Regions from separate parts of the Streptomyces durmitorensis genome, predicted to be linked through region 2. Evidence: riboswitches for the same ligand, from Rfam matches in the RefSeq annotation. Region 2 holds a riboswitch; each other region holds the start of a gene.

Region 1 (10,395 bases), 470 kb from region 2:
ATCCGCGGCGCCTCGGAAGCCGAGCCCGCCGGTGTCGTGACCACCGCGATGGCCGCCGTCACCCCGCCGCCCACCGGTTCGGCCGTGACGGCCTCGGACGTCGACCTCGTCAAGGCCACCATCCCGGCCCCGACCGGCACCGTGGCGGACCCCGCCCGGCCCGCCACGGTGTAAGGACAACTGACCATGAACATCGACTGGGCAGCTCTCGGCTCCGTATTCGGAGTCAGCCTCGGCGTGACGGTGGCCCTGGTGGGCCTCTTCACCCTCGGCATCGTCGGCCTCTCCAAGCGTGAGGCGGCGGCGACATCCGGCGCCACCTCCTCCGCCTCCGCCGGCGGCCCTCCCGTGGCGGCACGCACGGGCGCGTACGTGTGCTTCGCACTCTGCGCGGCGGCTGTGGCGTACGGGATCTACCTGATCGTCGCCTGACGACGACCACGGCCTCACAAGAGCCGGGTGGGACGCACCTCATGGGTGCGTCCCACCCGGCTTTTACGTGTCCGCACACCCCCTCATTCACACGAACGAGGGCATGCGATGCGGCGAAGTGACATATGGCATACTGCTACTCAGCTGTCTGCTAGCGTCGGCTGCACATATGGCTCTCTGCCCTATGTCATTGAATCAGCAGCCATCACGACAGCGAGGAGCCACCATGTCGAGGGATGTCGACCCGAGCCTGAATCGCCGCAGGCTTCGCATCGCACTCCGCAAGGCCCGAGAGGCCACGGAGCAGTCACAGGGCCAAGCCGCCCAAGCCCTCGACTGGTCACTGTCCAAGATCATGAGGATCGAGCAGGGCACGGTCAGCCTCTCCGTGACCGATCTGCGCGCTCTCCTCCAGCAGTACGGCGTGACGGACCAGGAACTCGGCGCGGAGCTCGAAGCGGCCGCCCGCGGCTCCAAGGGGCCCAGCTGGTGGGCCAAGTACAACGACGTCATCGGACCGCAGTTCAGTCAGTACTTGGGGTACGAGAGCGCCGCCGCATCCTTTCGCACGTACAACCCGATCATCGTGCCCGGCCTTCTTCAGACGGACGAATACGCGATGGCTCTCCTCACCCCGCGTCTGGACGAGGGGCAGGCGCGGAAGATCGTGGAGCTGCGGACAGCGCGCCAGGAGCGCGCCCTGGAGGGTGAGAACCCGCCGTGGACGTTCTTCGTCGTCGACGAGGCCGCACTGCACCGGCAGGTCGGCGGACCACGCGTGCAGCGCGCCCAACTGCAGCGCCTCATCGACATCTCGGAGCGCCCGCACGTCTCCCTCCAGGTGCTGCCGTTCACGGCGGGCGCCCACTACTCCACCCTGAGCAGCTTCATCCTGCTCGGCTTCCTGGACGACGAGGACCTGCTCTACCTCGAAGCGCAGGGAAACCAGTCGATCCGTGACGACCACGAGCTGATCGTGCGTCACCAGGAGTGCTTCGAGTCTCTCCGCGAGACCGCGCACGACGGAGAGAAGGCCCTCGACCTGATCCGTCAGGTCAGGGACGGCATTGACAGCAGCTGACCTCTCGGGCCCAAGGAGTCCGTGAGGAGCGAGGAGGCCTCAACATGCCAGCCGCGTTGCGAGAGTGGTGGCACGGGGTCCTCACGGCCATCGGGCAGGCGCCGTGGCGAAGCGGTGGTTCGGGTGGTGCGCAAGGTGCCGGTGGGGCTTCCACCGGCTCGGCCTCCGATGCCACCGGCAGCGCCTCTCCCGGACAGACACCGGACGACGGCCCCACCTACAACCAGCTCGTCCGCGAGGCGATGGCCAACCAGGGCCGCACGGACCGGATGGACACGCTGGACCGCCATCGCACGGACGACAACCTCCGGATGTTCACGACCAGGATCGTCTACTGCACCGGCTGCATACTCGTTCTGGTGCTGACGCTCACCGGAGTGCTCGTCGTCCTGGGCACCGTCGGCATGACGGGCTTCTGGACGGTCGGCTCGGTGATCGCCGTCTTCTCGGCCCCCGTGATCGCGCTGAGCCGCCAGCTCACCCACCTGATCTCGCAGACAGGGGCGACGCCCACGCTCAGCGACGACCGCCGTGCCGTGGTTCCTGCCCAGCGTCCCGAGCCCAGGGCCGAGGCCGATGATCCTGCCTGAACTCGGCCGAACCCCACCAGAGCCCCATGGACACAGCGGCCGCCATGGCCGCGAAGGCCCAGACGGCAAGACGGGCGGCCGCGCCCTCGACCAGCAGCGAAGCCGCCGCACCGACCAGGGTGGCGGCCGCGCCGAGCAGCACGCACCCCGCCACGACCACGACGATCCCCGATGCCTTGCGCTTCCCCCCGTGCCCGCCTCTCACCAGGTGCCGCACCTCGGCGAGATGATGCTCGGTCATCCTGTCCCCCCTCCCTCTCCCCCGTCGCCGGCAAGAGCGTTCAGGAACGCCTGCCAGCGCTTGCCGGAGAAGACGACGCGTGGCCCCGACGGGTTCTGCGAATCACGGACGAGCACCGCCTCCCGCTCGAAGGCGACTTCGACGCAGTCTCCGGAGTACCCGCTGAAACTGCTCCTGCGCCACACCCGTCCCGACGACTTCTCCTTGGCCACGCCGACCTCCCCCTGCCCGAGAGCCGGCGCCGCTCGACGCGCGTCCATGTCGGCGTGCTCCGCCCACGCCGATGCACGATAGCGCCGTGATCTCGGAGGGCCGAGAGGTCCGCCGAGAACCACCACACCACGTAACGACCCGGACCGAATCACTCGTGGACCGCTCTCCGGTTGTCGCGTTCCAGTCTAGGAAAGTTCAATTTCCAGGCCTAGGGAAAAACCGGCCCCATGTGTGCCTCGGCACACTCTCCCGTCCCAGGTCAACGGCAAGTTGACGGGCGTTCGCGGGCGTGGTGGACTGCCGGAGCCATTACGGCGGCAGGAGAGGAAGCCGGTGCGAATCCGGCGCGGTCCCGCCACTGTCATCGAGGAGCGGGCTCCTCGGAAGCCAGGAACTCTCCCCGCCGGTCACGTCGAACCAGGGCGCGGACACCCTGAGTGAGGACATATCGCCATGCGCGGCCGCCCGTTGCCGGTTCCTGTGCCCCTGTCTGTTCCCCTCCACGTACCGGCCGGCTGAACCGGTGCGTGCCGATCGCGACTTCGCGTACGGCGCCGCCGCCGGCCTCCTCGGTGATCTGTTCCTCGGCGATCCTCGTCGCGGGCACCCGGTCGCCGCGTTCGGGCGGGCCGCCGGCGCCGTCGAGCGTGTGCTGTGGCGTGACCACCGCGGGTGGGGCGCCCTGCATGCCGTGGTGTGTGCCGGGGGTGCGGCCGGTGCCGCCGCCCTGGTCTCCTCTCTCGTACGTGACTCCCGCGCCGCATCCGTCGCGCTGACCGCGGCCAGCACCTGGGCCGTGGTCGGCGGGACCTCCCTCGGACGTGAGGCGCGGGCCATCGGCGGGGCGCTCGCCGCCGGGGACGTCGAGGTGGCACGGGAGCGGCTGCCGCATCTGTGCGGGCGCGATCCGCAGGCGCTGGACGCCGACGGCATCGCGCGTGCCGTGGTCGAGTCCGTCGCCGAGAACACCTCCGACGCGGTGGTGGGGGCCTTGGTGTGGGGGGCTCTGGGCGGGGTCCCCGGGCTTGTCGGCTTCCGGGCCGTGAACACGCTGGACGCCATGGTCGGGCACAAGTCCGCGAAGTACCGGCGCTACGGGTGGGCTTGTGCCCGCCTGGACGACGTACTGGGATGGCCGGGTGCCCGGCTCACCGCCGTCCTCGCGGCCGCGGCCGGGGACTCGCCGCGCGGTGCGCTGCGGGCCTGGCGTGACGATGCCGCCAAGCACCCGAGCCCCAACGCGGGGCCCGTCGAGGCCGCCTTCGCCGGGGCGTTGGGCGTGCGGCTCGGGGGGACTCTCTCGTACGCGGGGCGTGTCGAGCACCGGCCCGTCCTGAACGGGGAAGGGCGTCGCGTCGAAGTCGCCGACATCGAGCGGGCCGTGAAGCTGTCGCGGCGGGTGGGGCTGCTGACCCTGGGGGTCGCCGCGGCCGTGAGCACGATACGGAAAGGCAGGGCCTCATGAGTGGTGGACTGCTCGTCGCAGGGACCACGTCCGATGCGGGCAAGAGCGTCGTCACCGCCGGGATCTGCCGGTGGCTGGCCCGCAAGGGGGTCTCCGTCGCACCCTTCAAGGCACAGAACATGTCCCTCAACTCCTTCGTCACGCGCGAAGGTGCCGAGATCGGGCGCGCCCAGGCCATGCAGGCACAGGCCGCCCGGGTCGAGCCGAGCGCGCTGATGAACCCCGTACTGCTCAAGCCGGGCAGCGACCGCAGCAGCCAGGTCGTCCTGATGGGCAAGCCCGTGGGCGAGATGACCGCGCGGGGCTACCACGGCGGGCGGCAGGAAGCGCTGCTCTCCACCGTCGTGGGATGCCTGGAGGAACTTCGGGGCAGCTATGACGCCGTGATCTGCGAAGGCGCGGGCAGCCCCGCCGAGATCAATCTGCGGCGTACGGACATCGTGAACATGGGGATCGCGAGAGCCGCCCGCTTCCCCGTGGTCGTGGTGGGAGACATCGACCGCGGTGGCGTCTTCGCCTCCTTCTTCGGGACGACCGCGCTGCTCGGCGCCCAGGACCAGGAGCTGGTCGCCGGGTATCTCGTCAACAAGTTCCGGGGCGACGTCTCGCTGCTCGAACCCGGGCTCGACATGCTTCTCGAACTCACCGGACGGCGTACGTTCGGTGTGCTGCCGTTCCAGCACGGCCTCGGCATCGACGAGGAGGACGGCCTGCGGGTGTCCCTGCGGGGCGCCGTCAGGGAGTCCGTCGTCGCTCCCCCGGTCGGCGAGGACGTGCTGCGGGTCGCCGTCTGTGCCGTGCCGCTGATGTCGAACTTCACGGACGTGGACGCGCTGGCCGCCGAACCCGGCGTCGTCGTGCGGTTCGTGGACCGGGCCGACGAGCTCGTCGACGCCGATCTGGTGGTCGTGCCGGGGACGCGCGGGACGGTGCGCGCCCTTCAGTGGCTGCGCGAGCGCGGCCTCGCGGACGCCATCGCGCGGCGCGCCGCCGAGGGGCGTCCCGTGCTCGGGATCTGCGGTGGCTTCCAGGTGCTCGGCGAGCACATCGAGGACGACGTCGAGTCGCGGGCCGGAGCCGTGGACGGGCTCGGGCTGCTGCCCGTGCGCGTGCGCTTCGAGCGCGAGAAGACCCTCGCGCGGCCGGTCGGCGAGGCCCTCGGAGAACCCGTCGAGGGGTACGAGATCCACCACGGCGTCGCCCAAGTCCTGGGCGGAGAGCCCTTCTTGGACGGCTGCCGGGTCGGCGAGGTGTGGGGCACGCACTGGCACGGGTCGCTGGAGAGCGACGCGTTCCGGCGCCGCTTCCTCACCGAGGTCGCGCGGGCCGCCGGGCGCCGCTTCGTGCCCGCGCCCGACACCAGCTTCGGCGCGCTACGCGAGGAGCAGCTCGACCTGCTCGGTGACCTGATCGAGGAACACGCGGACACCGACGCCCTGTTCCGTCTGATCGAGACCGGCGCCCCGCCCGGCCTCCCCTTCATCCCACCGGGGGCACCCTCATGACCCTCCTGCCGCTGTCCCCTGCCCCGCCCCGCATCACGTAATGGAGGCCTTGTGAGTACCCCCTATCCGTTCACCGCTCTCGTCGGGCAGGACGACCTGCGGCTCGCCCTGCTGCTCAACGCCGTCTCGCCCGCCGTCGGCGGCGTGCTCGTGCGCGGGGAGAAGGGGACCGCCAAGTCCACCGCCGTGCGGGCCCTTTCCGCCCTTCTTCCGCAGGTGCCCGTCGTCGCCGGGTGCCGCTTCTCCTGCGATCCGGCCGCCCCCGACCCGGCCTGCCCGGACGGACCGCACGACGCGGGCGGGGCCGCCGTGCGCGACGCGCGGATGGTCGAGCTGCCCGTCGGCGCCTCCGAGGACCGTCTGGTCGGTGCGCTCGACATCGAGCGGGCGCTGTCCGAGGGCGTGAAGGCCTTCGAGCCCGGCCTGCTCGCCGACGCCCACCGCGGCATCCTCTACGTCGACGAAGTCAACCTGCTGCACGACCACTTGGTCGACCTGCTGCTCGACGCCGCCGCCATGGGCGCCTCGTACGTGGAGCGTGAGGGCGTGTCCGTGCGGCACGCCGCGCGGTTCCTGCTCGTGGGCACCATGAACCCCGAAGAGGGCGAACTGCGCCCGCAGTTGCTCGACCGGTTCGGGCTGACCGTCGAGGTCGCCGCGTCCCGCGAGACCGATCAGCGGGTCGAGGTCGTACGGCGGCGGCTCGCGTACGACGACGACGCCGAAGGCTTCGCCGCGCGGTGGCACGACGACGAGACCGCGCTGCGGGAGCGGATCGTCGCGGCGCGCGCGCTGCTCCCCCAAGTCCGGCTCGGTGACGGGGCGTTGCGGCAGATCGCCGCCACCTGCGCGGCCTTCGAGGTCGACGGGATGCGCGCGGACATCGTGATGGCGCGCACCGCGACGGCGCTCGCCGCCTGGGCGGGGCGCAGCGACGTGCTCGCCGAGGATGTGCGCCAGGCCGCTCTCCTCGCCCTTCCGCACCGGCGTCGGCGCAACCCCTTCGACGCTCCGGGGCTCGACGAGGACAAGCTCGACGACACGCTGGAGCAGGCCGGTGACGGCAGTGACACCGGGGGCGACGGGGACGACGACCCCGAGCCCGACGGCGACGGTCCCGGCGGGGGCGGGCAGCCGCCCCAGGGCGGCCCCGACGCCCCGGACACCCCTGACACGTCCGACGCCTCCGACGCGCCCGCCGACGACCGCCGGACCGGGCAGGACGACGACTCCTCCCCCGCCCAGGTCCCCGCGCAGGCCCCGGCCGGTGGCGGTGAGCAGCAGCCCGTGCAAGCCTCCGAGCCGTTCCGCACGAAGATGCTGACCGTGCCCGGCCTCGGCGAGGGTGCCGCGGGGCGGCGCTCCCGGGCGCGGACCGAGCACGGGCGGACCACCGGGGCCCGGCGGCCGCAAGGGGCGCTCACCAAGCTGCACCTGGCGGCGACCGTGCAGGCGGCCGCCCCGCACCAGCGGGCGCGCGGGCGCTCGGGGCGGGGGCTCGTCGTGCGGCGGGACGATCTGCGGCAGGCGACGCGCGAGGGGCGTGAGGGCAACCTCGTGCTCTTCGTCGTGGACGCCTCCGGGTCCATGGCCGCGCGGCAGCGGATGAGCGCCGTGAAGGGAGCAGTGCTCTCGCTGCTGCTCGACGCCTACCAGCGGCGGGACAAGGTCGGGCTCGTCACCTTCCGGGGGTCCGACGCCGAGGTGGCGCTGCCGCCCACCTCTTCCGTCGACGCGGCCGCCGCTCGCCTGGAGACGCTGCCCACGGGCGGGCGTACGCCGGTCGCCGCCGGGCTGCTCAAGGCGCACGACGTGCTGCGGGTCGAGCGGCTGCGGGACCCGGCGCGGCGTCCGCTGGTCGTGGTCGTCACGGACGGCCGGGCCACGGGAGGCGTGGAGCCGGTGGCCAGGGCGGGGCGTGCGGCGCGGCTCTTCGGGGCCGCGGGGATCGCTTCCGTGGTCGTCGACTGCGAGTCGGGGCACGTGCGGCTCGGGCTCGCGGGGCAGCTCGCGGGCGAGCTCGGCGGGACCGTCGTGACGCTGGACGAACTGCGGGCGGAGTCCATCGCCGGGCTCGTCAAGGACGTAACTGGAACTCGTATGAGGAGCGTGGCCTGATGCCTCAGGGACAGCCGAACGTGGTGCCGGACGACGGGCTGACCACGCGTCAGCGGCGCAACCGTCCGCTGGTGATGGTGCACACCGGGATCGGCAAGGGAAAGTCCACCGCCGCGTTCGGGATGGCGCTGCGGGCGTGGAATCAGGGGTGGCCCATCGGGGTCTTCCAGTTCGTGAAGTCGGCGAAGTGGAAGGTCGGCGAGGAGAACGCCCTCAAGGTGCTCGGGGCGTCCGACGAGGGCGGGTCCGTCACCTGGAACAAGATGGGCGAGGGCTGGTCGTGGATCCAGCGCGCGCCCGCCGAGGGCGAGCCGAGCCACGAGGACAAGGCCCGCGAGGGGTGGGAGCAGGTCAAGCGTGACCTCGCCGCCGAGACGTACCAGCTGTACGTGCTCGACGAGTTCGCCTATCTCCTGCACTGGGGGTGGATCGACGTGGACGAGGTGGTCGAGGTTCTCCGGAATCGTCCCGGGCACCAGCACGTCGTCATCACCGGGCGCTACGCACCCGAGGCCCTGGTCGAATTCGCCGATCTCGTCACCGACATGTCCAAGGTCAAGCACCCGATGGACGCCGGTCAGAAGGGCCAGAGGGGCATCGAGTGGTAGCTCGGCTTGTCGTTGCCGCGCCGTCTTCCGGGTGCGGCAAGACGACCGTGGCCACGGGTCTGATGGCCGCGTTCTCGGAGGCCGGGCTCGCGGTGTCCCCGCACAAGGTGGGGCCCGACTACATCGATCCCGGGTATCACGCGCTGGCCACGGGGCGCCCGGGGCGCAATCTCGACGCGTATCTGTGCGGGCCCGGGATGGTGGCGCCGCTGTTCAACCACGGGTCCCGCGGATGCGATCTCGCCGTGGTCGAGGGCGTCATGGGGATGTTCGACGGGGCCTCCGGGCAGGGTGAGCTCGCTTCCACCGCGCATGTGTCGAAGCTGCTCCGGGCGCCGGTGGTCCTGGTCGTCGACGCGTCCTCCCAGTCCCGCTCGGTCGCCGCGCTCGTGCACGGCTTCGCGTCCTGGGATCCCCAGGTGCGGATCGGGGGCGTGATCCTCAACAAGGTGGGGTCCGCGCGCCACGAGGAGTTGCTGCGGGACGCCCTGGAGGAGTCCGGGGTGCCGGTCCTCGGCGCGCTGGGGCGGGTGCAGCAGGTCAAGGCTCCCTCGCGGCATCTGGGGCTCGTCCCGGTGGCCGAGCGGCAGGCCGAGGCCGTCGAGTCTGTGGCCGCGCTGGCCTCCCGGGTGCGGGAGGGCTGCGACCTCGACGCGATCCTCGCGCTGGCGCGCAGTGCGCCCGCGATGACCGGTGAGACGTGGGATCCGGGTGCGGAGGCTCCGGGAACGCCGGAGGGGCTTGCGGGTCCACCGGACGGGCTCAAGGGCGACGGCAACGGCCGTCGGCCGGTCGTCGCCGTCGCCGGTGGGGCCGCCTTCTCCTTCTCCTACGCCGAGCACGCCGAGCTGCTCACCGCCGCGGGCGCCGACGTCGTGACCTTCGACCCGCTGCACGACGAGGAACTGCCGCCCGGTACCGCGGGGCTGATCATCGGCGGCGGGTTCCCCGAGGTGTACGCGCCCGAGCTCTCCGCCAACGAACCGCTGCGGAAGATCGTCGCCGAGCTGGCCCTGAGCGGGGCGCCCGTCGCCGCCGAGTGTGCCGGACTCCTCTACCTGACCCGGGAGTTGGACGGGAAGCCCATGTGCGGCGTGCTCGACGCCCGCTCGCGGATGTCCGAGCGGCTCACCCTCGGGTATCGCGAGGCCGTCGCCGTGTCGAGCAGTCCGCTCGCGGCCGTCGGGACCCGGATGCGCGGGCACGAGTTCCACCGCACCGTCGTCGAACCGGGCGCCGGTGCGGCTCCCGCCTGGGGTCTGCACTCGCCGGAACGACGCGTCGAAGGCTTCGTGCAGCAGGGTGTGCACGCGAGCTATCTGCACACGCACTGGGCCGCCGAACCCGGTGTCGCCCGGCGGTTCGTGGAGAGGTGCGGGGGATGAGCAGGGGGCCGGTGGGGGCCGGGCCGCGGGACGGGGCGTCGTGACCGCGGTGCACGCCGTGGCCTCACTCCGCGATGCCCACCACCAGCCAGATGAAGGCCGCCCCCGCCACCGTGCACAGCAGCGTCGAGCGCGCCGGGTGCTCGTGGTGGGCCTCCGGCAGGATCTCCGCGGCGGCCAGGTAGAGCAGCGCGCCGCCGAAGAAGCCGAGATATCCGCCGAGAAGTTGCTCCGGAATGGTGAACAGGAGCGTCGACGCCGCGCCCGCCACCGGGGCCACCGCGTCCGCGAAGAGCATCGCGAGGGCCTTGCGGCGGGCGTTCCCGTACAGGCTGGTGAGCGTGTACGTGTTGAACCCGTCCGCGAAGTCATGGGCGATGACCGCGACGGCCACCGCGACGCCCATGCCGCCGCCCACCTGGAAGGCGGCGCCGATGGCGACGCCGTCCATGGCGCTGTGGCCGACCATCGCGGCGGCGGCCGTGAGGCCCACCTGCGGGACTCGGCCGTTCGTGTGCTCGTCCGCCCCGTGGGCCGCGTGGCGCCCCGCGAGGAGGTGCTCCACCAGGTGCGCGGTGAGGAAGCCCGCGACGAACAGGAGCAGCGCGGCGGGTACGCCGAAGACCGGGCCGCCCGCCGCCTCCAGCGCCTCCGGCAGCAGGTCGAGGCCGACCACGCCGAGCATCAGGCCGCCCGCGAGCCCGAGGACGAGGTGGCGCCGGTCAGTGACCCGCTGGGCCGTCCAGCCGCCCACCAG
Region 2 (10,395 bases):
CGGCACCGGTACGCCACAGCGTGGCGAAGAGCATCGGGCCGGTTTCGGCATCCCAGTCCGAATCGTATTCGTCCGGGATCGCCCAGCCGGCCCAGTCGAGCGAGCCGAGTACTTCCATGAGCCGGTCTACGTACTCGCCCCACTGTTCGGCACTCGGGCGACCTGCTTGCTTCTCAGGTGCTGCTGCCGCCTGGCTGCCCAATTGGCCGACGAGAGCTGCCGTACGTCTTGTGAAGAGCGATTCGGCGGACTCACCTTCCTCTGGGGTGACCCCGGTGACGCTGTTGAGATACGCCGTATCGTCTGCTAATTCCTGTTTGCGGCAGCGTGCGCACAAGTATCTGTACGGCTTGCCCCACTTGGCGGAGTAGCGTGTCAGTGAGCGAGGCTGTCGGCAGTCACGACACGGCCCATGGCCCTTCTTGGGCCACCACAGCCACCAGTCACCGTCGTAGTCGCCGGGCGAGGGCACTATCCCGCGGGCCAGTAGCGCGTCGGCCAGCATCTCCAGGTAGCCCCCGTGCCGGTACGGCATCCTTGAGTGCAAGTTGTCATGCGCCCCTAGCAGTTCGTCGTCCGTGACAGCCCCCTCTCCCTGTAAGCGACGCTGCACGGATACTGCTGCGGCAAGTGCTTGCACGGCGGGATCATCCCGCCGAAGTGACTGTCTGCTGCTCTCGACGACGGTCATCGCCTTGTCGACATCGGCTTCAGTAATTCCAGTGCTCCCCATGCTCCAGAGCTTACGAGCGACCTCTGACACCTTTCGTGGAATGAGGAAGCCGTTGTCGCGGGCCCAGGGAAGACTGCGGGCCGGAGCGCGCGACTCCAACCGGCAGCACCAACTCGGAGTCGGTCTCCTGGCACGCGGGCTGCTGCTGCTCGGATGGTGCCCCCCGGCCTGAGCCCGACACCGCGTCAGCATGGGCAGTGGGCCGTCTCCCGGAACGGGGAGGCGGCCCGCTGTTCTGTTGGTCTCGTGCCGGCACCGGCTAGTGTCGTTCTCGTCTCCCTGCCCCACGATCAGTCCCTGCCTAGGTGAGCACCGCAGATGAAGAACGAAAAAGTGAGATTCCCGAGCGTCGTCGGCCCCCAGCTGGCCGGGGTGATCGACCTGCCGGAGGGCGAGATCCGGGGCTGGGGGCTCTTCGCGCATGGATTCACCCTGGGCAAGGAGTCGCCGGCCGCCTCGCGCGTCTGCAAGCAGTTGGCGCGCGAGGGGATCGGCATGCTGCGCTTCGACAATCTCGGGATCGGTGACTCCGAGGGCGACTGGGGGGACGGTTCCTTCACCGTCAAGGTGCAGGACACCGTCCGTGCCGCGGCCTTCATGGCGGAGCGAGGGACTCCGGTGGATTTGCTGGTGGGGCACTCGTGGGGAGGTGCCGCCGCGATCGCAGCCGCGCGCGAGATCGTCGGCCTGCGCGCGCTGGCCACGATCGCGGCGCCCGTCGATCCCAGTCACGTCGAGCTGCAGTACGACTCGGTCCTGGAGAAGGTCCTCAGTGACGGTGCGCACGAGTGGTTCGTCGGCGGGAGGACTCTGGTTCTCAAGCGCGCCTTCGTCGAGGACGTGCGCCGGGCTCACCTGCGCGACCGGATCGGCGAGGTGGACCTTCCGCTCCTCGTCGCGCATTCGCCCACCGACTCCACCGTCGACATCTCCAATGCCGCGGAGATCTTCCAGGAGGCACGGCACCCGCGAAGCTTCATCTCGCTCGAAGGCGCCGACCATCTGCTGACCGCGCGAGGGCAGGCGCAACGGGCCGCTCACATCATCAGCGCCTGGGCCGACCAGTACCTCGACGAGCCACGGCCCCGCTAGGCGACATCTCCAGCTCTGACGCAAGCAGCGAGGGCCGCTGCCTCCGGTGGGAGGCAGCGGCCCTCGCTGCTTGCGTCTGCCCCGAGCCCTCAGTCCGCCTTCGGCTGCGCGCGTCGTGCGTAGGCGCGGGCCGCGCGGGCCCGGCCTCCGCAGCGGGTCGAGCACCAGTGGCGGCGGCCGTGGCGGAGCAAGTAGCGGTTGCAGGGTGGGGAGCCGCAGGCCGTGAGGCGGTCCGCTTCCGGGGCCGTCAGGAGGTCCGCGGTGTCGGCGGCCAGCGCTGCCAGGGCGTGTTCGACGATCTGGGTCGTGGGGTGGGATGCCGCGCGGTACAGGCCGCGGGCGGGGTCCCAGTGCAGCAGGGAGGCCGCGGGCGCTCTGGTCAGGGCTTCGTTCAAGGCGGACAGCGCGCTCGCCGGGGGTGCGCAGCCCGCGAGCCGCGCTGCCAGGAGGGACCTGATCTGTTCCCGCAGGGTCCGCAGCTGTGCCGTGCACATCTCCTGGAGGCCCGCGTCGGCCGGGGCCAGGTCGCGTTCGGTAAGCCACCGGTTCGCGTCCGCCGGGGTGCCGAGGAGGTCGGTGAACTGGCCGCCGGGCAGGGCGAGGGCGCTGTTCGCAAAGTCGAGTGCCACGTACTGCTCCGCGCCCGGCGCGGGCGGCGGTGCCGGTTCGGCGGTCGCGGTTTCTACGGTCTCCTTCACGAGCCTCATGGTACGCCTTGCCTTCATCCGTGAGAAACAGCTACGGTTCATCACGGATAGAAAGTCTCCTATCCGTGAGGTCCCCATCCGTGAGGCCCCATCCGTGAGGCCCCATCCGTGAGGCCCTCATTCGTGAGGCCTCATTCGTGAGGTCCCCATCCGTGAGGTGTGTGTTTCTTTCATGGCTGCTTCCGGCACGACCGGCACGACCGACCAGCAGATCCCCGTACGCGTCTTCGGCGGCCCGACCGCCCTCTTCGAGTACGGCGGTCTGAGATTCCTCACCGACCCCACCTTCGACGCACCCGGCGACTACCCCGCCCCCGCCGGCCCCGCCCTCACCAAGACCGCGCCCGCCGCGGGCTCCCCCGACGACCTAGGCCCCGTCGACGTGGTCCTGCTCTCGCACGACGAACACCCCGACAACCTCGACACCTCGGGCCGGGCCCTGCTCGCCGGCATACCGCTCACCCTCACCACTCCCGGCGGCGGGCGCCGCCTGCGCGAGAGCCTGGGCACCAAGGTGAAGGGACTCGGCGACTGGGAGTCCGTCGAGCTGGAGAGGCCCGGCGGCGGACAGGTCACCGTGACGGGCGTGCCCGCCGTCCACGGTCCCGGCAGGCGCGAGGACGTCGAACCGATCGCCGGTGAGGTCGTCGGCTTCGTCCTGACCGGCGACGGCCTGCCCACGGTCTACGTCAGCGGCGACAACGCCTCACTCGGCGCGGTCGAGGAGACCGCCGCACGGTTCGGCCCGGTGGACACCGCCGTCCTCTTCGCCGGTGCTCCCCGCTTCCCCGTCCTGTTCGACGGCGCGCCGATCGTCCTCGACAGCGCCCAGGCAGCCGAGGCCACGAGGATCCTCGGGGCGCGCCGGGTCGTCCCCGTCCACTTCGACAGCTGGGCCCACTTCACCGAGGGGCGGGACGAGCTGGTGTCCGCCTTCGCCGCCGCCGGTCTCGCCGACCGTCTGCGTCTGGCATGAACTCAGGCGCGTAGGAAGCGGATCGACGGGCGCGGCTGCGGGCCGTCGTCCGCCGTCGTCACCACCGCCCTCACCCCGTACACCTTCGCGATCAGCTCCTCCGTGATCACCTCGCCCGGCGTGCCCGCCGCGTACGCCACTCCCTCGCGCAGGACCAGTACGTGGTCGCAGAACATCGCCGCCAGGTTCAGGTCGTGCAGGGCGATGACGCTCGTCAGGGGGAGGTCCGCCACCAGGGACAGGAGGTCCAACTGGTGCTGGATGTCCAGGTGGTTGGTCGGTTCGTCCAGGAGGAGCTCCCGGGGGGTCTGGGCCAACGCCCTTGCTATCTGGACCCGTTGGCGTTCACCGCCGGAGAGTGTGTGCCAGGACTGGCCCGACCGGTCGGCGAGACCGGTGCGGGTCAGGGCCTCGCGCACCGCCTCGTCGTCCTGGGGCGTGGCGGGCGACCACGCCCTGCGGTGCGGGATGCGGCCCAGGCGTACGACCTCCTCCACCGACAGCTCGACCTGCGTGGTGGCGTCCTGGTCCACCACCGCCACCCGGCGTGCCACCGTGCGGCGGCCCACGTCCCGCAGCGGTCGGCCGTCCAGGGTGACCACTCCCGATGCGGGGGCCAGGACGCCCGCCAGGATGCGCAGGAGCGTGGACTTGCCCGAGCCGTTCGGGCCGAGGAGGCCGACCGTGGCTCCGGGGGGCGGGGCCAGGGTCACTCCGTCGACGATGAGGCGGCCGCCGGCCTCTCTGGTCACCCGGTCGGCGCGCAGGCCGGGTTCGGCAGGAGTGTGCGTGCTGTCCGAGCGTGAAGTCATGTCGTCTTCCGGGTGCGGTAGAGGACCAGGACGAACGCCGGGACGCCGATCAGGGACGTCACCACACCCACCGGCACCTCCTGCGGGTCGAGGACCGTACGGGCCAGCGTGTCCACCCACACCAGGAACACCGCGCCCGCGAGCGCCGTGACCGGAAGCAGCCTCGCGTGCCCGGAGCCGACCAGGGCGCGGGCCGCGTGCGGCAGGACCAGGCCCACGAAGCCGATGGCGCCCGCGCTGCTGACCAGGGCCGCCGTGAGCAGGGCCGTGACGGAGAGCAGGATCAGCCGGGTACGGGCGACACGGACCCCCAGCGTCGCCGCCGCGTCCTGGCCGAACACGAACGCGTCCAGGGTGCGGGCGTGCGCCAGGCAGATGGCGAGGGACACGAGGAGCACCGCCCCGCACATCCACACGTCCGTCCAGCCCACCCCGCTCAACGAGCCGAGCAGCCAGAACAGGACGCCGCGCGTCGTCTCCGCGTCGCCCGCCGTGAGAATCACGAACGAGGTGAGCGCGGAGAAGAGCTGCATCGCCGCCACCCCGGACAGGACCAGCCGGTCGGCGCTCCCGCCCAGGGTGTGGCTGAGCAGCAGGACGAGGGCGAAGGAGAACACGGCCCCCACGAAGGCGCCCGCCGAGATCGACACCACTCCCCCGCCGACCCCCAGGACGACGATCGCGACGGCGCCCGTGGAAGCCCCCGAGGAGACACCGAGCACGAAGGGGTCGGCGAGCGGGTTGCGCAGGAGGGACTGGAGGACCGTTCCGCAGACCGCGAGGCCGGCGCCGCAGACCGCCGCGAGGAGCGTGCGCGGCATGCGCAGGTTCCAGACGATGCCGTCCCGGATGGGCGTGAGCGTGGCCTCGCCCCAGCCGAGGTGCGCAGCCACCGCCGACCACACGTCCGGTACGGAGATGTCCGCGGGGCCGATGGTGACGGCCACCGCCACGGAGAGGGCGAGGGCGGCGACGCCGGCCGTCCAGAGCAGGGTCTGCCGTAGGCCGCCCGTGAGGGCTCCCGTCACTTGGCGAGCCCGAACTCGCGCAAGGCGTCGGCGACTTGCTCCACGCCGTCCACCGTGCGGATCGTCGGGTTCATGGCCTGGCCGCTCAGGAGCACGTACCGCTTCTTCTTCACGGCGGTCAGGTTCTTGGTGACCGGGTTGGACTCCAGGAACTCGATCTTCTTCTTCGCGCTCTCGGCCGTCTGCGACTTGCGCGTGAGGTCGCCGATGACCAGGACGTCCGGGTCGCGGTCGGCCACCGTCTCCCAGTTGATCTGGGGCCACTCCTCGCGGGTGTCGTCGAAGACGTTCTTCACGCCCAGTTCGCGGGTGATGATGCCCGGCGCGCCGCAGCAGCCCGCCATGTAGGGCGCGTCGGAGTTGGCGAACCAGTAGAGGAGCGTCGTGTCGGACGCCTCACTCACCTTGATGGTCTTCTTGGCCTTCGCCACCCGGCCCTTGAGCTCCGTGATCAGGCGTTCGCCGCGCTTCTCGACCCCGAAGGCCTCGGCCAGGTCCCGTATCTCGCCGTACACCGTGTCCATGGTCAGCGTCTTGTCGCGGCGGCCGTCGCCGTCGCCGCTGTTGTCCTTGCCCGCGCAGTCGGAGGGCGAGACATAGGCGGGTACGCCGAGTTCGGCGAACTTGGCGCGGTCGGCGACGCCGCCCTTGCTGACCGTCGCCAGGAAGGAGGCGGTGACGAAGTCCGGTTCCTCGGCGAGGACCTTCTCGAAGGAGGGGTAGCTGTCGGCGAGCCGCTCGACCTTGGCGTTGTCCTTCTCCAGGCCCCCCAGAACCGGGTCCGTCCAGGTGCCGGTGCCTGCCATGCGGTCCGCGAGGCCGAGCGAGAGCAGGATCTCGGTGGAGCCCTGATCGAGGGAGACCGCCCGCTGCGGCGGCGCCTTGATCTCCGCCTTCTTGCCGCAGGAGGTGAGGGTGAGCGGGTAGCCACCGGCCTTCTCGGCCGAGGAATCCGAGGAGCCGGCGGAGTCCGAGGAGCCGCCCGGCGAGCCGCAGGCGCTCAGGGTGAGGGCCAGGGCTGTGGCGAGAAAGCCGGATATACGTACACGACGGGCTGTGGAGGACACACGATCCCTTGAGTCTCACGGCTCATACGCGGAGCCTGGCCTGCTTCGTCACCTCCGCCGCTCGGTGCGCGAGCGAAGGTGCCAGCAGGTCTTCGGACTCGGGGATCATCCGGGCGGGGCGCCTTCCCAGGCGTCCGTGGACGCCCAGTGGCCGTGGCCCCGCCCGTTCCCCCTCACCGCTGCGCGTCAGTTCCGGATTCGCACCGGATTCCCTGGCCCTGGTGTGGGTTGACTGGCGTTCGCAAGCTATCACGCGAGGTCAGGTCGATTTGTCGGGCCTGGGCGCCCCGCGATAGGTGCCGAAGGACCACTTGTTGCCCTCGGGGTCGGCGATCGCGAACTCCCTGCTGCCGTACGGCTGGTCCTCGATCTCACGGATGATCTCGACCCCGGCGACGGTGAGCCGCCGGTAGAGGTCGTCCACATGGTCGGTGACGACGTACGCCCCGAACGTGCCCGGCTTCAGGCACCAGGCCTCGGACTTCTCGTCGTACGAGCCGAGCATGATCGCGCCGCCCTCGGGCCAGTCGAGCTCGGCGTGCGCCACGCGGTCGCCGTCCTCGTAGACGGCGGTGCGCAGGAAGCCGACCGTGCCGACCAGGAAGTCGATCAGGGCCGGGGCGTCATGGGCCTGGAGCGTGGGCCAGACGGCGGGGGCGCGCCCGGCGGAGGCGGGAGGGGACTGCTGCTGCTTCTCGGTGGTGTTCATGGGTCCTACTCTTCGCCCCCGCCATAGCTCCCGGCTTGGATATTCCGGCACTCTTCGGCCAGCCAGCCGCTGGGGCTCACCCCGGTGTACTGCCGGAAGTCCCGCACCAGGTGGGAGTGGTCGTAGTAGCCGCAGTCGGCGGCGACGCGGGCCAGATCGGGAGCGACGCCGGCCGCCACCGAGCGTGCGACGGCGCCGCGGGCGCGCTGGAAGCGCATCAGGCGTCCCGCCTGCTTGGGGCTCAGGCCCGTCTCCGCGCGGAAGAGCGTGGTGAGGCGGCGTTCGCTGAGCGCGACGTGCCGGGAGAGACCGCGCAGGGTGCCCACGCCCCGGTGCCGGGCCAGCCAGGCCCAGGCCTCCGCGACCTCCGGGCGTACGGATCCGGCGGTGTCCTCGGCGGCCACGCGCTGCCTCAAGTAGGCGGACAGGGAGGCGAATCGCTCCTCCCAGCCGCCCTGCTCGCACAGCAGCTCCCGTACGTCGGCGGCGCGGCGCCCCATCACGTCGGCGCCGGACGTCACCAGGTCGTCGGCCAGTTCGGCCGCCGGTACACCGAACAGGGCGCGGGCGGCGAGCGGGTGCACGGCGAGCTGGATGCCCGCCTCGTGCTCGGGCCGCACCACGTACGCCGGGGACTGGTGCAGGCCGCCGACGACGATGTCGGTGCGGGACGCGTCGGGGCCGCCCGCCTGCTCGGGGCTCTCGCCGGTGACGACGGGGCCGTCCAGCGAGAAGATCAGCGTCAGATACGGGGACGGCAGGCCGCGGTGGAATCCGGGGTTCTCCCCCGCCGTGCGGTAGCCGACGGCGGACACCACCATGCCGTCGAGCCGCGGAGCGGCCCGCACGAACTCCCGGGAGACGGTCTCCATGCCTTCCAGTATGCGATGGGCGCGGCTCCGGAGCAGGCCCTCACGCCTGACGGGCGTCCGACGCGACTACCCGCGGGCGCGCTTCCCATGCCCGCCGCGTCCGGTGATGTCGATCATGGGAATCCGCCGCCCGACCTCATACGATGACCCGCCGCTCCGGACGGGGCGCAGACCGCTCTCAGGGGGCACAAAAGCATGGCAGTAAAGGCAAAGGGCAAGCTGGCCGTACTCGGCACGGCGGGCGCGCTCACCGCGGCCGTCCTCGCGGGGACGGCGCTGTGGCCCAGCACGGACGCGACGGCGGCGGACGCCTCAGCGAAGACCGCGAAGTCCTCGGCGAAGATCGCGACCGAGCTGGCGCACTGGCCCGAGCCGGTCGCGAAGAAGCTGGGCAAGGTCATCGCGAAGAACGAGGACAAGGGCGCGTACGCCGTCTTCGACGCGGACAACACGACCTACCGCAACGACCTGGAGGAGTCCCTCCTGCCCTTCCTGGAGATGAAGGGGGTGCTGACCCGCAAGTCGATGGACCCGTCGCTGAAGATCATCCCCTTCAAGGACACGGCGAAGCACAAGGAGAGCCTCTACAGCTACTACAACCGGCTCTGCGAGGTCGACGACCAGGTCTGCTACCCGTGGGCCGCGCAGATCTTCTCCGGCTTCACGCTGAAGGAGCTCAAGGGGTACGTCGACGAGCTCCTGGCCCACGACAAGCCCATCCCCGCCGAGTACTACGAGGACGGGAAGCTGACGAAGACCGAGGTCAAGACCCCCGAGTTCTTCACCGGCATGCAGGAGCTCCACAAGTCGCTGCGGAAGCACGGCATCGAGGTCTACGTCGTCAGCGCGGCCAGCGAGGACCTGGTGCGGATGGTCCTGTCCGACCCGAAGTACGGCTACGACGTGAAGCCCGAGAACGTCATCGGCGTCGGCCTGCAGCTCAAGGACCGCAAGACCGGCGAGGTCACCAGCTCCCGCAAGGAGATCGCGGAGGGCCGCTTCGACGAGAAGAAGCTCGCGGGGCGTGAGCTGACGCCGAACCTGTGGGCGCCGATGACCTGGTTCCAGGGCAAGCCCGCGGCCATCAACACGTACATCGACGAGTGGAAGAAGCCCGTCCTGGTGGCGGGCGACACCCCGGCGAGCGACGGCCCGATGCTGTTCCACTCCGCGGACGTGGAGCACGGCGGGGCGCGGGTCTGGGTCAACCGCAAGGACGACTACATGAAGCAGCTGGACGGCATGAAGAAGAAGAACGCCGACCGGCAGCGGGAGCTCGGCCAGAAGGTGACCGCCGACAAGCGGTGGCTGACGGTGGTCCCGGACGAGATCCGCTAGGGTCTCTCGTTCGGATCAGGCCCGGACGCCGCCGGCGGCGTCCGGGCCTGCGGCGTTCACCAGGCCCGAGGCGATGGCGTCGGTCAGGGCCGCGTGGTCCTGGGCGTTCTGTGCGGCGTAGCGCAGCGCGAAGTCCGCAAGGGCGCGGTCGAACGTGTCGGACGCGCCCAAGTAGGCGGCTATGGCGATGCGGTCGCCGGAGCGTGCGTGGGCGCGGGCCAGGGCCGTGCCGCAGAGCCCGGCGTAGGAGCGCAGCTCCGCTGCGGACATGGCCTCGACGTCCGCCGAGCCCTTCATGTCGCGCAGCTGACGCCAGTAGAAGGCGCGGCCCTGGGGGCCCGTCATCCAGCCGAGGAAGATGTCGCTCGCCGCCTGGAGGAGGCGCTGGCCCGCGACCACGCGGTGCCCGGGGTGGACGTACGGACCCGCGGGGAGGTGCTCCTCCAGGACCGAGCGGACCGCCTCCTTGATCTGCAGGAAGAGCGGGTCGTCGGCGTCGCGCCCGGCGAGGAGCACGATGAAGCAGCGGGTGCCGACGCTGCCCACGCCCACCACTTTCCGCGCCGCGTCCACGAAGTGGTAGCGGTCGAGGAGGAGCCGGCGCTCCTCGGAGAGCGTGGAGCGGTAGTCGCCGAAGATCTTGCGCACGGCCGCGAGTTCGGTGGGGCCGGCCGGTTGAATGAGTGGCGGGTCGTGGATGATGCGGCGCCCTCCCGCCGCTCCCTCGACCTCTTCCGTCAGTTTGCCGAGCGCCTGGAGACTCGTGCGGCGGCGGGCCCGGTCCAGGGTGCTCGCCACGCGCTTGCGGTGGCGGGTGGAGCGGATGAGGGGCAACAGGGCCTGTGCGTCGGTCCGTTCGTACCAGACCGCCAGTTCGCCGAGCCTCGCCAGACGCCGCATCGACGTGCGGTACGCCGCCACCGCAGCGAGGCACGCCTCGCGTCCTCCGCGCTCCGGGTGGCCGTTGTCGCGGGATGCGACGGCGATGCTCGCGGCCAGGCGTTTGACGTCCCACTCGAAGGGGCCGGGGCAGGTCTCGTCGAAGTCGTTGAGGTCGAAGA
Region 3 (10,395 bases), 3.3 Mb from region 2:
GCGTCGGCCCAGACCTTCTTGTTGTAGATCACGACGCGGTTCAGGACGAACCACGGGGCGGCGTACTGCTTGCCGTCCACGACCGAGGACTTGTTGATCGACTCGGTCCAGTCGGCGCCGACCCCTTCCTTGAGGTCGCTCAGGTCGGCGAGGCCGCCGGTCTTGGCGTACGCGGCGGTCTGGGTGTTGCCGATCTCGAAGACGTCCGGCGGGTTCTCCTCGGAGAGGGCCGTGGTCAGCTTCTGCTGGATGCCGTTCCACTGCTGGACTTCGAGCTTCAGCTTGGCGCCGGTCTTCTTCTCGAAGGCGGCCTTGACGTCCTTGGTCCAGCCGGCGGGCGTGGAGCCGTCCATCGCCCAGAGCGTCAGGGTCTCCCCCTTGAAGCCGTCCGCCCCGGCCTTCTTGTCGTCGCTGTCGTCGCTGCCACAGGCCGCGATCGAGACCAACATGCCCGCGACACCGATGGCCGCTATGAGCTTGCGCTTCACGTCACCCTCCTCAAGGGATGCCAGTCAACCCCCCACCCGCAGCGACCAAATGGACCGAGATCTGCCCGTGGGACTGGAACCTGGTCTTTAATGGTGTAGACCAGTACGGGGAGCTTGGCCTAGACCTTTAGGGGTGTCAAGGGTGTATAAGAAGGGCTGTCAGGTCCGTTATCGGACCGACACCTGAGCGGGCACGGTCCGCCCAGCCCGGTACGTGCCACGATGTGAGCCGCGACAGACGGAGGAGCCGGTGACGGCAGCAGCACAGGAGCCGGGAAGGCAGAGCATGGGCACAGACGCGGGCAGTACGGGAACCGACGCGGGCGCGTCCTCGGCCACGGACACCGGGGCGGCCACGGGAGTCGGCCGCACCGCGCGCGTGCCCAAGTACTACCGCCTGAAGCGCCACTTGCTCGACATGACGGAGACGCTGCCGCCCGGCACCCCGGTCCCCCCGGAGCGCACCCTGGCCGCCGAGTTCGACACCTCGCGCACGACGGTCCGCCAGGCCCTTCAGGAGCTGGTCGTCGAGGGCCGCCTGGAGCGGATCCAGGGCAAGGGCACCTTCGTGGCCAAGCCGAAGGTCTCCCAGGCGCTGCAACTCACCTCGTACACCGAGGACATGAGGGCCCAGGGCCTCGAACCCACCTCGCAGCTCCTGGACATCGGGTACATCACCGCCGACGACACCCTCGCCGGACTGCTCGACATCTCCGCGGGCGGCCGGGTGCTCAGGATCGAGCGGCTGCGCCTGGCCAACGGCGAGGCGATGGCCATCGAGACCACGCACCTCTCGGCCAAGCGCTTCCCCGCCCTGCGCCGCTCACTGGTCAAGTACACCTCCCTCTACACGGCACTCGCCGAGGTGTACGACGTCCATCTCGCGGAGGCCGAGGAGACGATCGAGACCTCGCTCGCGACGCCGCGCGAGGCGGGCCTGCTCGGCACGGACGTCGGCCTGCCGATGCTGCTCCTGTCCCGGCACTCCCTGGACGGCGGCGGCCAGCCGGTGGAGTGGGTCCGTTCGGTCTACCGCGGCGACCGCTACAAGTTCGTGGCACGCCTCAAGCGCCCCACGGACTGACCCGTTCCTCCCGAAGGACTCTTCCGGGGTCTGGCGCAGATCACCGTGCTGCTCTACGTTCCTCCCGTCATCGCATGATGAACGGGAGGACGACCCGGTGCGCACAGCGAATCCCCGATCCATCGTCATCTGGACCCTCGTCGCGCTGGTGGGCGCCGCGGGCTGGACCGTGCTCGCGCTCTCGCGCGACGAGGAGGTGTCGGCCGCCTGGATGGTGGCCGCGGCCGTCGGCTCGTACGCGATCGCCTATCGCTTCTACTCGAAGTTCATCGTCCATCGCGTCCTGAAGGTCGACAAGAACCGGGCCACTCCCGCGGAGCGCCTGGACAACGGCATCGACTACCACCCGACCGACCGCCGCGTCCTGCTCGGCCACCACTTCGCGGCGATCGCGGGCGCGGGGCCGCTCGTGGGGCCCGTACTGGCCGCGCAGATGGGGTACTTGCCGGGCACGATCTGGATCATCGTCGGCGTGATCTTCGCGGGCGCCGTGCAGGACATGGTCGTCCTCTTCTTCTCCACGCGGCGTGACGGCAAGTCGCTCGGCCAGATGGCGCGCGAGGAGATCGGTCCCTTCGGCGGGGCCGCGGCGCTGCTCGCCGCCTTCGCCATCATGATCATCCTGCTCGGGGTGCTCGCGCTCGTCATCGTCAACGCGCTCGCGGACTCGCCGTGGGGCACCTTCTCCATCGCGATGACCATTCCGATCGCGCTGTTCATGGGCTTCTACCTGCGGATCCTGCGGCCAGGGCGGGTCAGCGAGGTCTCCCTCATCGGGATCGCGCTGCTGCTGCTCGCACTCGTCGCCGGGCGATGGGTCGCCGAGTCGTCCCTCGCGGATACGTTCACGCTCGCGCCGTCGACACTGGTCATCTGGCTGGTGGCGTACGGATTCATCGCATCGATCCTGCCGGTGTGGATGCTGCTCGCGCCGCGCGACTATCTCTCCACCTTCATGAAGATCGGCACGATCCTGCTGCTCGCGCTCGGCGTCGTCTTCACGCTGCCGACGCTGAAGATGGACCCGGTGACCGACTTCGCCTCGCGCGGCGACGGGCCCGTCTTCGCGGGATCGCTCTTCCCGTTCGTCTTCATCACCATCGCCTGCGGGGCCCTGTCCGGCTTCCACGCGCTGATCTCCTCGGGCACGACGCCGAAGATGGTCCAGAAGGAGACGCAGATCCGGATGATCGGCTACGGCTCCATGCTGATGGAGTCGGCGGTCGCGGTGATGGCGCTCATCGCGGCGAGCATCATCGACCCCGGGCTGTACTTCGCGATGAACGCGCCCGCGGGCGTCATCGGGGACAACGTCCAGGCCGCGTCCCAGGCCGTCGCCGGATTCGGGTACTCCATCTCCCCCGAAGACCTGGCGCAGGCCGCCAAGAACGTCGAGGAGTCCTCGCTGCTCTCGCGCACCGGTGGCGCGCCCACGCTCGCGGTCGGTGTCTCCGAGATCTTCTCGAAGGTCACCGGCGGCTCCATGAAGGCGTTCTGGTACCACTTCGCGATCATGTTTGAGGCGCTGTTCATCCTGACCGCGCTCGACGCGGGCACGCGCGTGGGCCGCTTCATGCTCCAGGACATGCTCGGGAACGTCTACAAGCCCTTCAAGAGGGTCAGTTGGAAGCCCGGACTCATCATCACGAGTGCGGTCGTCACCGGCCTGTGGGGCTACTTCCTGTGGGTGGGCGTGCACGAGCCGCTCGGCGGGATCAACCAGCTCTTCCCGATCTTCGGCATCTCCAACCAGCTCCTGGCCGCGGTCGCGCTCGCCGTCTGCACGACGCTCCTGGTGAAGTCCGGACGCCTCAAGTGGGCCTGGATCACGGGCATTCCGCTCGCCTGGGACGCCACGGTGACGCTCACCGCGAGCTGGCAGAAGGTGTTCTCCAGCGATCCGCGCGTCGGCTTCTTCAAGCAGCGTTCGATCTACCAGGACGCGATCGACGACGGGAAGATCCTGCCGCCCGCCAAGTCCATGGACGACATGCACACCGTCGTCACCAACTCCACGGTGGACGGCGTCCTTTCGGCGACGCTCGCCCTGCTCATCGTCATCGTGATCGCGGACGCGGCCCGGATCTGCGTGAAGCACGTCCGCAACCCGCAGTCGTCCAAGCTGAGCGAGGCGGAGTACGTCGAGTCGAAGCTGACCGCGCCGGCCGGGCTCATCCCGACCCAGGAGGAGAAGGCGGAACTGGCGGCGGCCGAAGCGAAGGTCACCAGCGACGCGAAGGCCCCGTCATGACGTGGGTGCTTCGCGGACTGCGCTGGGTGCGATGGTACGCACGGGAGTTGACCGACGAGTCCGCGTACGACCGTTATGTCGCGCACACGCGGAAGACGCATCCCGGGGCATCCGTCCCGTCCCGGAGGGAGTTCGAGCGAAAGCGGACGGACCAACAGGAGTCAGACCCCAGGCAGGGGTTCCGCTGCTGCTGAGCAGGCATGTCGAGGACATCGCGGCCCGTCCGGTATCCGGACGGGGGTTCCATAGATCAATCCTCTCGCTTAGATTTCCCGCACGTTAAAGGTGGGATAAGCGAGGGAGCGGAGCCGCGAAGTGTCAGATGCGCCTGAAGTGAGCAGACCGGTGATCACGCCGGTCCGCGTGGTCATTGCCCTCTGCCTCGTCGCGCCGTTCGTGGCGATGCTCTGGGTGAGCTCCTACGCGAAGGTCGAACCGACCTTCATCGGCATCCCGTTCTTCTACTGGTACCAGATGCTGTGGGTGCTCATATCCACCGCTCTCACCATGATCGCGTACAAACTGTGGCAGCGTGACCAGCGCGCCCGCAAGGCCGAGCAGGCCCAGGGGGGTGCGACCCGATGAACGAGCTCGCAGCGGACACGGGCGGCGTCAACGGCATCGCCCTCGCCGTCTTCATCTTCTTCTTCGCCGCCGTCACGGCGATGGGCTTCCTGGCCGCGCGCTGGCGCAAGGCCGAGACCGAGAGCCTGGACGAATGGGGCCTGGGAGGCCGCTCGTTCGGCACCTGGGTCACGTGGTTCCTGCTCGGCGGCGACCTCTACACCGCGTACACCTTCGTGGCCGTCCCGGCGGCGATCTACGCGGCGGGCGCGGCCGGCTTCTTCGCGGTGCCGTACACGATCCTCGTCTACCCGCTGATCTTCACCTTCCTGCCGCGCCTGTGGTCGGTGTCGCACAAGCACGGATACGTGACCACCTCGGACTTCGTGCGCGGGCGCTTCGGCTCCAAGGGGCTCTCCCTTGCCGTCGCGGTCACCGGCATCCTCGCCACGATGCCGTACATCGCGCTCCAACTGGTCGGCATCCAGGCCGTCCTCGACGTCATGGGCGTCGGCGGCGGTCCGGACACGAACTGGTTCATCAAGGACCTGCCGCTCCTGATCGCGTTCGCGGTGCTCGCCGCGTACACGTACTCGTCGGGTCTGCGCGCCCCCGCGCTGATCGCGTTCGTGAAGGACGGCCTGATCTACCTCGTCATCGCCGTCGCGATCATCTACATCCCGATCAAGCTCGGCGGCTTCGACGAGATCTTCCAGGCGGCGAACGACAAGTTCTCGTCGGCGAACGAGGCGGCGGGCAAGCCCGTCGCGGGTCTCGCGCCGGGCCACGCGGGTCAGTGGACCTACGCCACGCTCGCGCTCGGCTCCGCGCTCGCGCTGTTCATGTACCCGCACTCGATCACGGCGACGCTCTCCTCCAAGAGCCGCAACGTGATCCGCCGCAACACCACGATCCTGCCGCTCTACTCGCTGATGCTGGGCCTGCTCGCGCTGCTCGGCTTCATGGCGATCGCGGCCGGGGTCAAGGTCGAGAACGGGCAGCTGGCGATCCCGCAGCTGTTCGAGACGATGTTCCCCGACTGGTTCACCGGCGTCGCGTTCGCGGCGATCGGCATCGGCGCGCTCGTGCCGGCCGCCATCATGTCCATCGCGGCCGCGAATCTCTTCACCAGGAACATCTACAAGGACTTCATCAAGCCGGACGCGACACCCGCGCAGGAGACCAAGGTCTCCAAGCTGGTCTCGCTCCTGGTGAAGGTCGGCGCGCTCGCCTTCGTCCTCACCATGGACAAGACGGTCGCGATCAACTTCCAGCTCCTGGGCGGCATCTGGATCCTGCAGACCATGCCCGCGCTGGTCGGCGGCCTGTTCACACGGTGGTTCCACCGCTGGGCGCTGCTCGCGGGCTGGGCGGTCGGCATGGTCTACGGCACGGTCGCCGCGTACGGCGTCGCCTCGCCGACGCAGAAGCACTTCGGCGGCTCGTCCGACGAGATTCCCGGCATCGGCGAGATCGGCTACATCGGCCTCACGGCGTTCGTCCTGAACGTGGTGGTCACCGTGGTCATGACCTTCGTCCTGCGCGCCATGAAGGCCCCTGACGGCATCGACGAGACCTCTCCCGGGGACTACACCGCGGACGCGGGCGACCCGGGTGTCGTTGAGGAGCTGCCGCCGGCCACGGCCGGGGCGCCTGCCGGGCACTGAGCCTCTCCCCCACACCGATCAGCACGCCAGGCGGGCCGCCGGAGGAATCCGGCGGCCCGCACTTGTGTGTGTGGTACGCAGTGCCGACACAAGATGTGGGGCTGCTTCTCAGAGCCAGCACAAGATGTATGCTCGTGCTCGCTGTCGCCGCAGGGGAATCCGGTGCAAGTCCGGAACTGTCCCGCAACGGTGTATGAGTACGCATTTGTCGTGCCCACGAGTCCGAAGACCTGTCGACAGCGCACCCGTTCCGACCGGTCCGGGTGCCAACGACGTCCGGGCCTCGTGGAATGGGCTGGTGGACGCGGAGCACAGCCCTGCCCTGGGCGCGCCCGTGCGTCACCTTCCCCTCCCCAAGGCTCTGAGCCGAGCGAGGGAGTGCTCCACGTGACCATCGCGCCAGCCGAACCTGCGTCAGCGCAGACCACCGACGGTCAGCAGACCGCCGACGGCCCAGGAACCGCGCTGCTGCGTACCCTGACCGAACTCACCGTCGACCTCCCCGACGCCGACCCCGGCCGCGTCGCCGCCGCCGCGCTGCGTGGGCGTTCGGCCCGAGCGGATCTGGCGGAGCTGCGGGAGCTGGCTACCGAGGCCGCAGCCGGTCTCATCTCCGAGGACCCGACGTACTCGCAGCTCGCGGCCAGGCTGCTCAGCCTCAGCATCCGTGACGAGGCCGCGTCGCAGGGCGTGCGCTCCTTCTCGGACTCGGTCGCCGTGGGGCACCGCGAGGGCCTGATCGCGGACCGCACCGCCGCGTTCGTCACCGACCACGCGGAGCACCTCGACACTCTCGTGGAGGCGGCGCTTCAGGACGGCGCCGACTTCCGCTTCGGCTACTTCGGCCTGCGCACCCTGCACAGCCGCTATCTCCTGCGCCACCCGATCACCCGGCATGTCATCGAGACCCCGCAGCACTTCATGCTGCGCGTGGCGAGCGGCCTGGCAGAGGACGGCAGTACGCGCTCGGTGGACGAAGTCGCCGCCCTGTACCGCCTGATGAGCCGCCTGGACTACCTGCCGTCCTCGCCGACGCTCTTCAACTCCGGCACCCGCCACCCGCAGATGTCCTCCTGCTACCTCCTCGACTCCCCGCTGGACGAGCTGGACTCCATCTACGACCGCTACCACCAGGTCGCCCGCCTCTCCAAGCACGCGGGCGGCATCGGCCTCTCGTACTCCCGCATCCGCGCCCGCGGTTCACTGATCCGCGGCACGAACGGCCACTCCAACGGCATCGTCCCGTTCCTCAAGACCCTGGACGCCTCCGTCGCCGCCGTGAACCAGGGCGGCCGCCGCAAGGGCGCCGCCGCGGTCTACCTGGAGACGTGGCACTCCGACATCGAGGAGTTCCTGGAGCTGCGCGACAACACGGGTGAGGACCAGCGGCGCACGCACAACCTCAACCTCGCGCACTGGATCCCGGACGAGTTCATGCGCCGGGTCGCCGCGAGCCAGGACTGGTCGCTGTTCTCGCCGGCCGACGTGCCCGAGCTGGTCGACCTGTGGGGCGACGAGTTCGACGCCGCCTACCGCAAGGCCGAGGCGGACGGGCTCGCCCGCAAGACCATCCCGGCCCGTGACCTGTACGGCCGCATGATGCGCACTCTCGCGCAGACCGGCAACGGCTGGATGACGTTCAAGGACGCCGCCAACCGCACCGCCAACCAGACGGCGGAGCCCGGCCACACGGTCCACTCCTCCAACCTCTGCACGGAGATCCTGGAGGTGACGGACGACGGGGAGACGGCCGTCTGCAACCTCGGTTCGGTGAACCTCGGCGCCTTCGTGGACACCGCCGCCGGTGACATCGACTGGGAGCGGCTCGACGAGACCGTCCGTACCGCCGTCACGTTCCTCGACCGCGTCGTCGACATCAACTTCTACCCGACCGAGCAGGCCGGACGCTCCAACGCCAGGTGGCGTCCGGTGGGCCTGGGCGCCATGGGGCTTCAGGACGTCTTCTTCCAGCTGAAGCTGCCCTTCGACTCCCCCGCGGCGCGCGCCCTCTCGACGCGCATCGCCGAGCGGATCATGCTCGCCGCGTACGAGGCGTCCGCCGACCTGGCAGAGCGCAACGGTCCGCTCCCCGCCTGGGAGAAGACCCGCACCGCGCGCGGTGTCCTGCACCCCGACCACTACGGCGTCGAGCCGGCCTGGCCGGAGCGCTGGGCCGCGCTGCGGGAACGCATCGCCGTGACCGGCATGCGCAACTCGCTCCTCCTGGCGATCGCGCCGACCGCCACGATCGCGTCCATCGCGGGCGTGTACGAGTGCATCGAGCCGCAGGTCTCCAACCTGTTCAAGCGCGAGACGCTGAGCGGTGAATTCCTCCAGGTCAACGCCTACTTGGTGCAGGAGCTCAAGCGGCTCGGCGTCTGGGACGCGCAGACCCGTGAGGCGCTGCGCGAGGCCAACGGCTCGGTGCAGGGCTTCAGCTGGATCCCCGCCGAGGTGCGCGAGCTCTACCGCACCGCGTGGGAGATCCCGCAGCGCGGCCTGATCGACATGGCCGCCGCGCGCACGCCGTTCCTGGACCAGGCGCAGTCCCTGAACCTGTTCCTGGAGACGCCGACCATCGGCAAGCTCTCCTCGATGTACGCGTACGCCTGGCAGCAGGGTCTGAAGACCACGTACTACCTGCGCTCGCGCCCCGCGACCCGGATCGCCCGCGCGGCGGCCGGCCGCACCGAGGCCGCCGAGCCCACCCCCGCCCCCGTACCTGCGCAGGCATCGGCCGAAGAGGCCGTCGCCTGCTCCCTGGAAAACCCCGAGTCCTGCGAGGCCTGCCAGTAATGAGCTCCACCACCAACGCCGAGAAGAACCTCCTCGACCCGGGCTTCGAGCTGACCCTGCGTCCCATGCGCTACCCGGACTTCTACGAGCGCTACCGGGACGCGATCAAGAACACCTGGACCGTCGAGGAGGTCGACCTCCACTCGGACGTCGCCGACCTCGCCAAGCTCTCGCCCGGCGAGCAGCACATGATCGGCCGTCTGGTCGCGTTCTTCGCGACCGGCGACTCGATCGTCTCCAACAACCTCGTGCTCACGCTCTACAAGCACATCAACTCCCCCGAGGCACGGCTCTACTTGAGCCGCCAGCTCTTCGAGGAGGCCGTGCACGTCCAGTTCTATCTGACGCTGCTCGACACCTATCTGCCCGACCCGGACGACCGCGCCGCCGCGTTCGACGCGGTCGAGGAGATCCCCTCCATCCGCGAGAAGGCCGAGTTCTGCTTCCGGTGGATGGACTCCGTCGAGAAGATGGACCGCCTGGAGTCCAAGGCCGACCGGCGCCGCTTCCTGCTGAACCTGATCTGCTTCGCCGCGTGCATCGAGGGGCTCTTCTTCTACGGTGCCTTCGCCTACGTCTACTGGTTCCGCTCGCGCGGTCTGCTGCACGGCCTGGCGACCGGCACGAACTGGGTCTTCCGCGACGAGACGATGCACATGAGCTTCGCCTTCGACGTCGTCGACACCGTCCGCAAGGAGGAGCCCGAGCTCTTCGACGACGCGCTGCAGACGCAGGTCACGGACATGCTCAAGGAGGCCGTCGAGGCCGAGCTGCAGTTCGCGCGCGACCTGTGCGGTGAGGGCCTGCCCGGCATGAACACCGACTCCATGCGCGAATACCTGCAGTGCGTCGCCGACCAGCGGCTCCAGCGCCTGGGCTTCGCGCCGGTCTACGGCTCGTCAAACCCGTTCTCGTTCATGGAGCTCCAGGGTGTCCAGGAGCTGACCAACTTCTTCGAGCGGCGTCCTTCGGCCTACCAGGTCGCGGTCGAGGGTTCGGTCTCCTTCGACGACGAGTTCTAGGCCGTCCGACTGCCGTGAGCTGCGCGGGGAACGGGGGGCCTCGCGCAGCTCGCGGTCGATCCGGCGGTCGTGGACGTACCCGACGAGCGAGGGTGCGGCCAGCAGGAGGAGGACGGTCAGGACGGTCGCGTAATCCAGGAATGCGTTCATGTCCTCACTGTCCTGCGCGCCGGACGGTGGCGTCAGTGGCAGGACTGCCACACACCATCGACTTACTGCCAGTCCTGCGGCACACTGGCGGACATGCTGAAGGCAGACACTCTGAAGAACGTGGCCGCCGTACTGCTCGACGGCGTGAATCCCTTCGAACTCGGCGTGGTCTGCGAGGTGTTCGGCCTCGACCGGAGCGACGAGGGCCTTCCCGTGTACGACTTCGCGGTGGTCGCCGGTGAGAGCGGACCCCTGAGCAATCACGCGGGGTTCACGATCACCACTCCGTACGGCATCGACCGGCTCGAAGAGGCCGATCTCATCGCCGTGCCCGCGGGCCAGTCGTTCGTGGACCGCGACTACCCCGAGGACC

What was found. A riboswitch is a leader RNA that binds a small molecule or an ion and turns the genes downstream of it on or off. The one in region 2 is predicted to bind cobalamin.
Region 1: it holds a riboswitch for cobalamin, as region 2 does, so the genes downstream of both, M4V62_RS32190 (cobalamin biosynthesis protein) here and M4V62_RS30025 (ABC transporter substrate-binding protein) in region 2, are expected to answer to the same signal.
Region 3: it holds a riboswitch for cobalamin, as region 2 does, so the genes downstream of both, M4V62_RS15460 (ribonucleoside-diphosphate reductase subunit alpha) here and M4V62_RS30025 (ABC transporter substrate-binding protein) in region 2, are expected to answer to the same signal.

What each region holds. Positions count from the first base shown of each region.
Region 1 is NZ_CP097289.1:7,206,010-7,216,404, reverse strand. Features, by position in the region: gene M4V62_RS32220 (inorganic phosphate transporter) at 1-174, shown strand, start outside; gene M4V62_RS32215 (hypothetical protein) at 187-432, shown strand; gene M4V62_RS32210 (helix-turn-helix domain-containing protein) at 659-1,513, shown strand; gene M4V62_RS32205 (hypothetical protein) at 1,558-2,103, shown strand; gene M4V62_RS32200 (hypothetical protein) at 2,030-2,344, opposite strand; gene M4V62_RS32195 (DUF397 domain-containing protein) at 2,341-2,604, opposite strand; cobalamin riboswitch at 2,842-2,975, shown strand; gene M4V62_RS32190 (cobalamin biosynthesis protein) at 3,081-4,022, shown strand; gene M4V62_RS32185 (cobyric acid synthase) at 4,019-5,527, shown strand; gene M4V62_RS32180 (putative cobaltochelatase) at 5,579-7,645, shown strand; gene cobO (cob(I)yrinic acid a,c-diamide adenosyltransferase) at 7,645-8,253, shown strand; gene M4V62_RS32170 (cobyrinic acid a,c-diamide synthase CobB) at 8,247-9,638, shown strand; gene M4V62_RS32165 (ZIP family metal transporter) at 9,703-10,395, opposite strand, start outside.
Region 2 is NZ_CP097289.1:6,734,433-6,744,827, reverse strand. Features, by position in the region: gene M4V62_RS30055 (hypothetical protein) at 1-733, opposite strand, end outside; gene M4V62_RS30050 (alpha/beta hydrolase family protein) at 1,067-1,825, shown strand; gene M4V62_RS30045 (CGNR zinc finger domain-containing protein) at 1,915-2,532, opposite strand; gene M4V62_RS30040 (MBL fold metallo-hydrolase) at 2,705-3,508, shown strand; gene M4V62_RS30035 (ABC transporter ATP-binding protein) at 3,511-4,320, opposite strand; gene M4V62_RS30030 (FecCD family ABC transporter permease) at 4,317-5,348, opposite strand; gene M4V62_RS30025 (ABC transporter substrate-binding protein) at 5,345-6,415, opposite strand; cobalamin riboswitch at 6,482-6,667, opposite strand; gene M4V62_RS30020 (VOC family protein) at 6,675-7,124, opposite strand; gene M4V62_RS30015 (AraC family transcriptional regulator) at 7,130-7,996, opposite strand; gene M4V62_RS30010 (HAD family hydrolase) at 8,192-9,334, shown strand; gene M4V62_RS30005 (DUF2252 domain-containing protein) at 9,350-10,395, opposite strand, start outside.
Region 3 is NZ_CP097289.1:3,481,527-3,491,921, forward strand. Features, by position in the region: gene M4V62_RS15430 (extracellular solute-binding protein) at 1-488, opposite strand, end outside; gene M4V62_RS15435 (GntR family transcriptional regulator) at 775-1,572, shown strand; gene M4V62_RS15440 (carbon starvation CstA family protein) at 1,670-3,823, shown strand; gene M4V62_RS15445 (YbdD/YjiX family protein) at 3,820-4,017, shown strand; gene M4V62_RS15450 (DUF3311 domain-containing protein) at 4,139-4,408, shown strand; gene mctP (monocarboxylate uptake permease MctP) at 4,405-6,054, shown strand; cobalamin riboswitch at 6,183-6,306, shown strand; gene M4V62_RS15460 (ribonucleoside-diphosphate reductase subunit alpha) at 6,442-8,850, shown strand; gene M4V62_RS15465 (ribonucleotide-diphosphate reductase subunit beta) at 8,850-9,872, shown strand; gene M4V62_RS15470 (helix-turn-helix domain-containing protein) at 10,116-10,395, shown strand, end outside.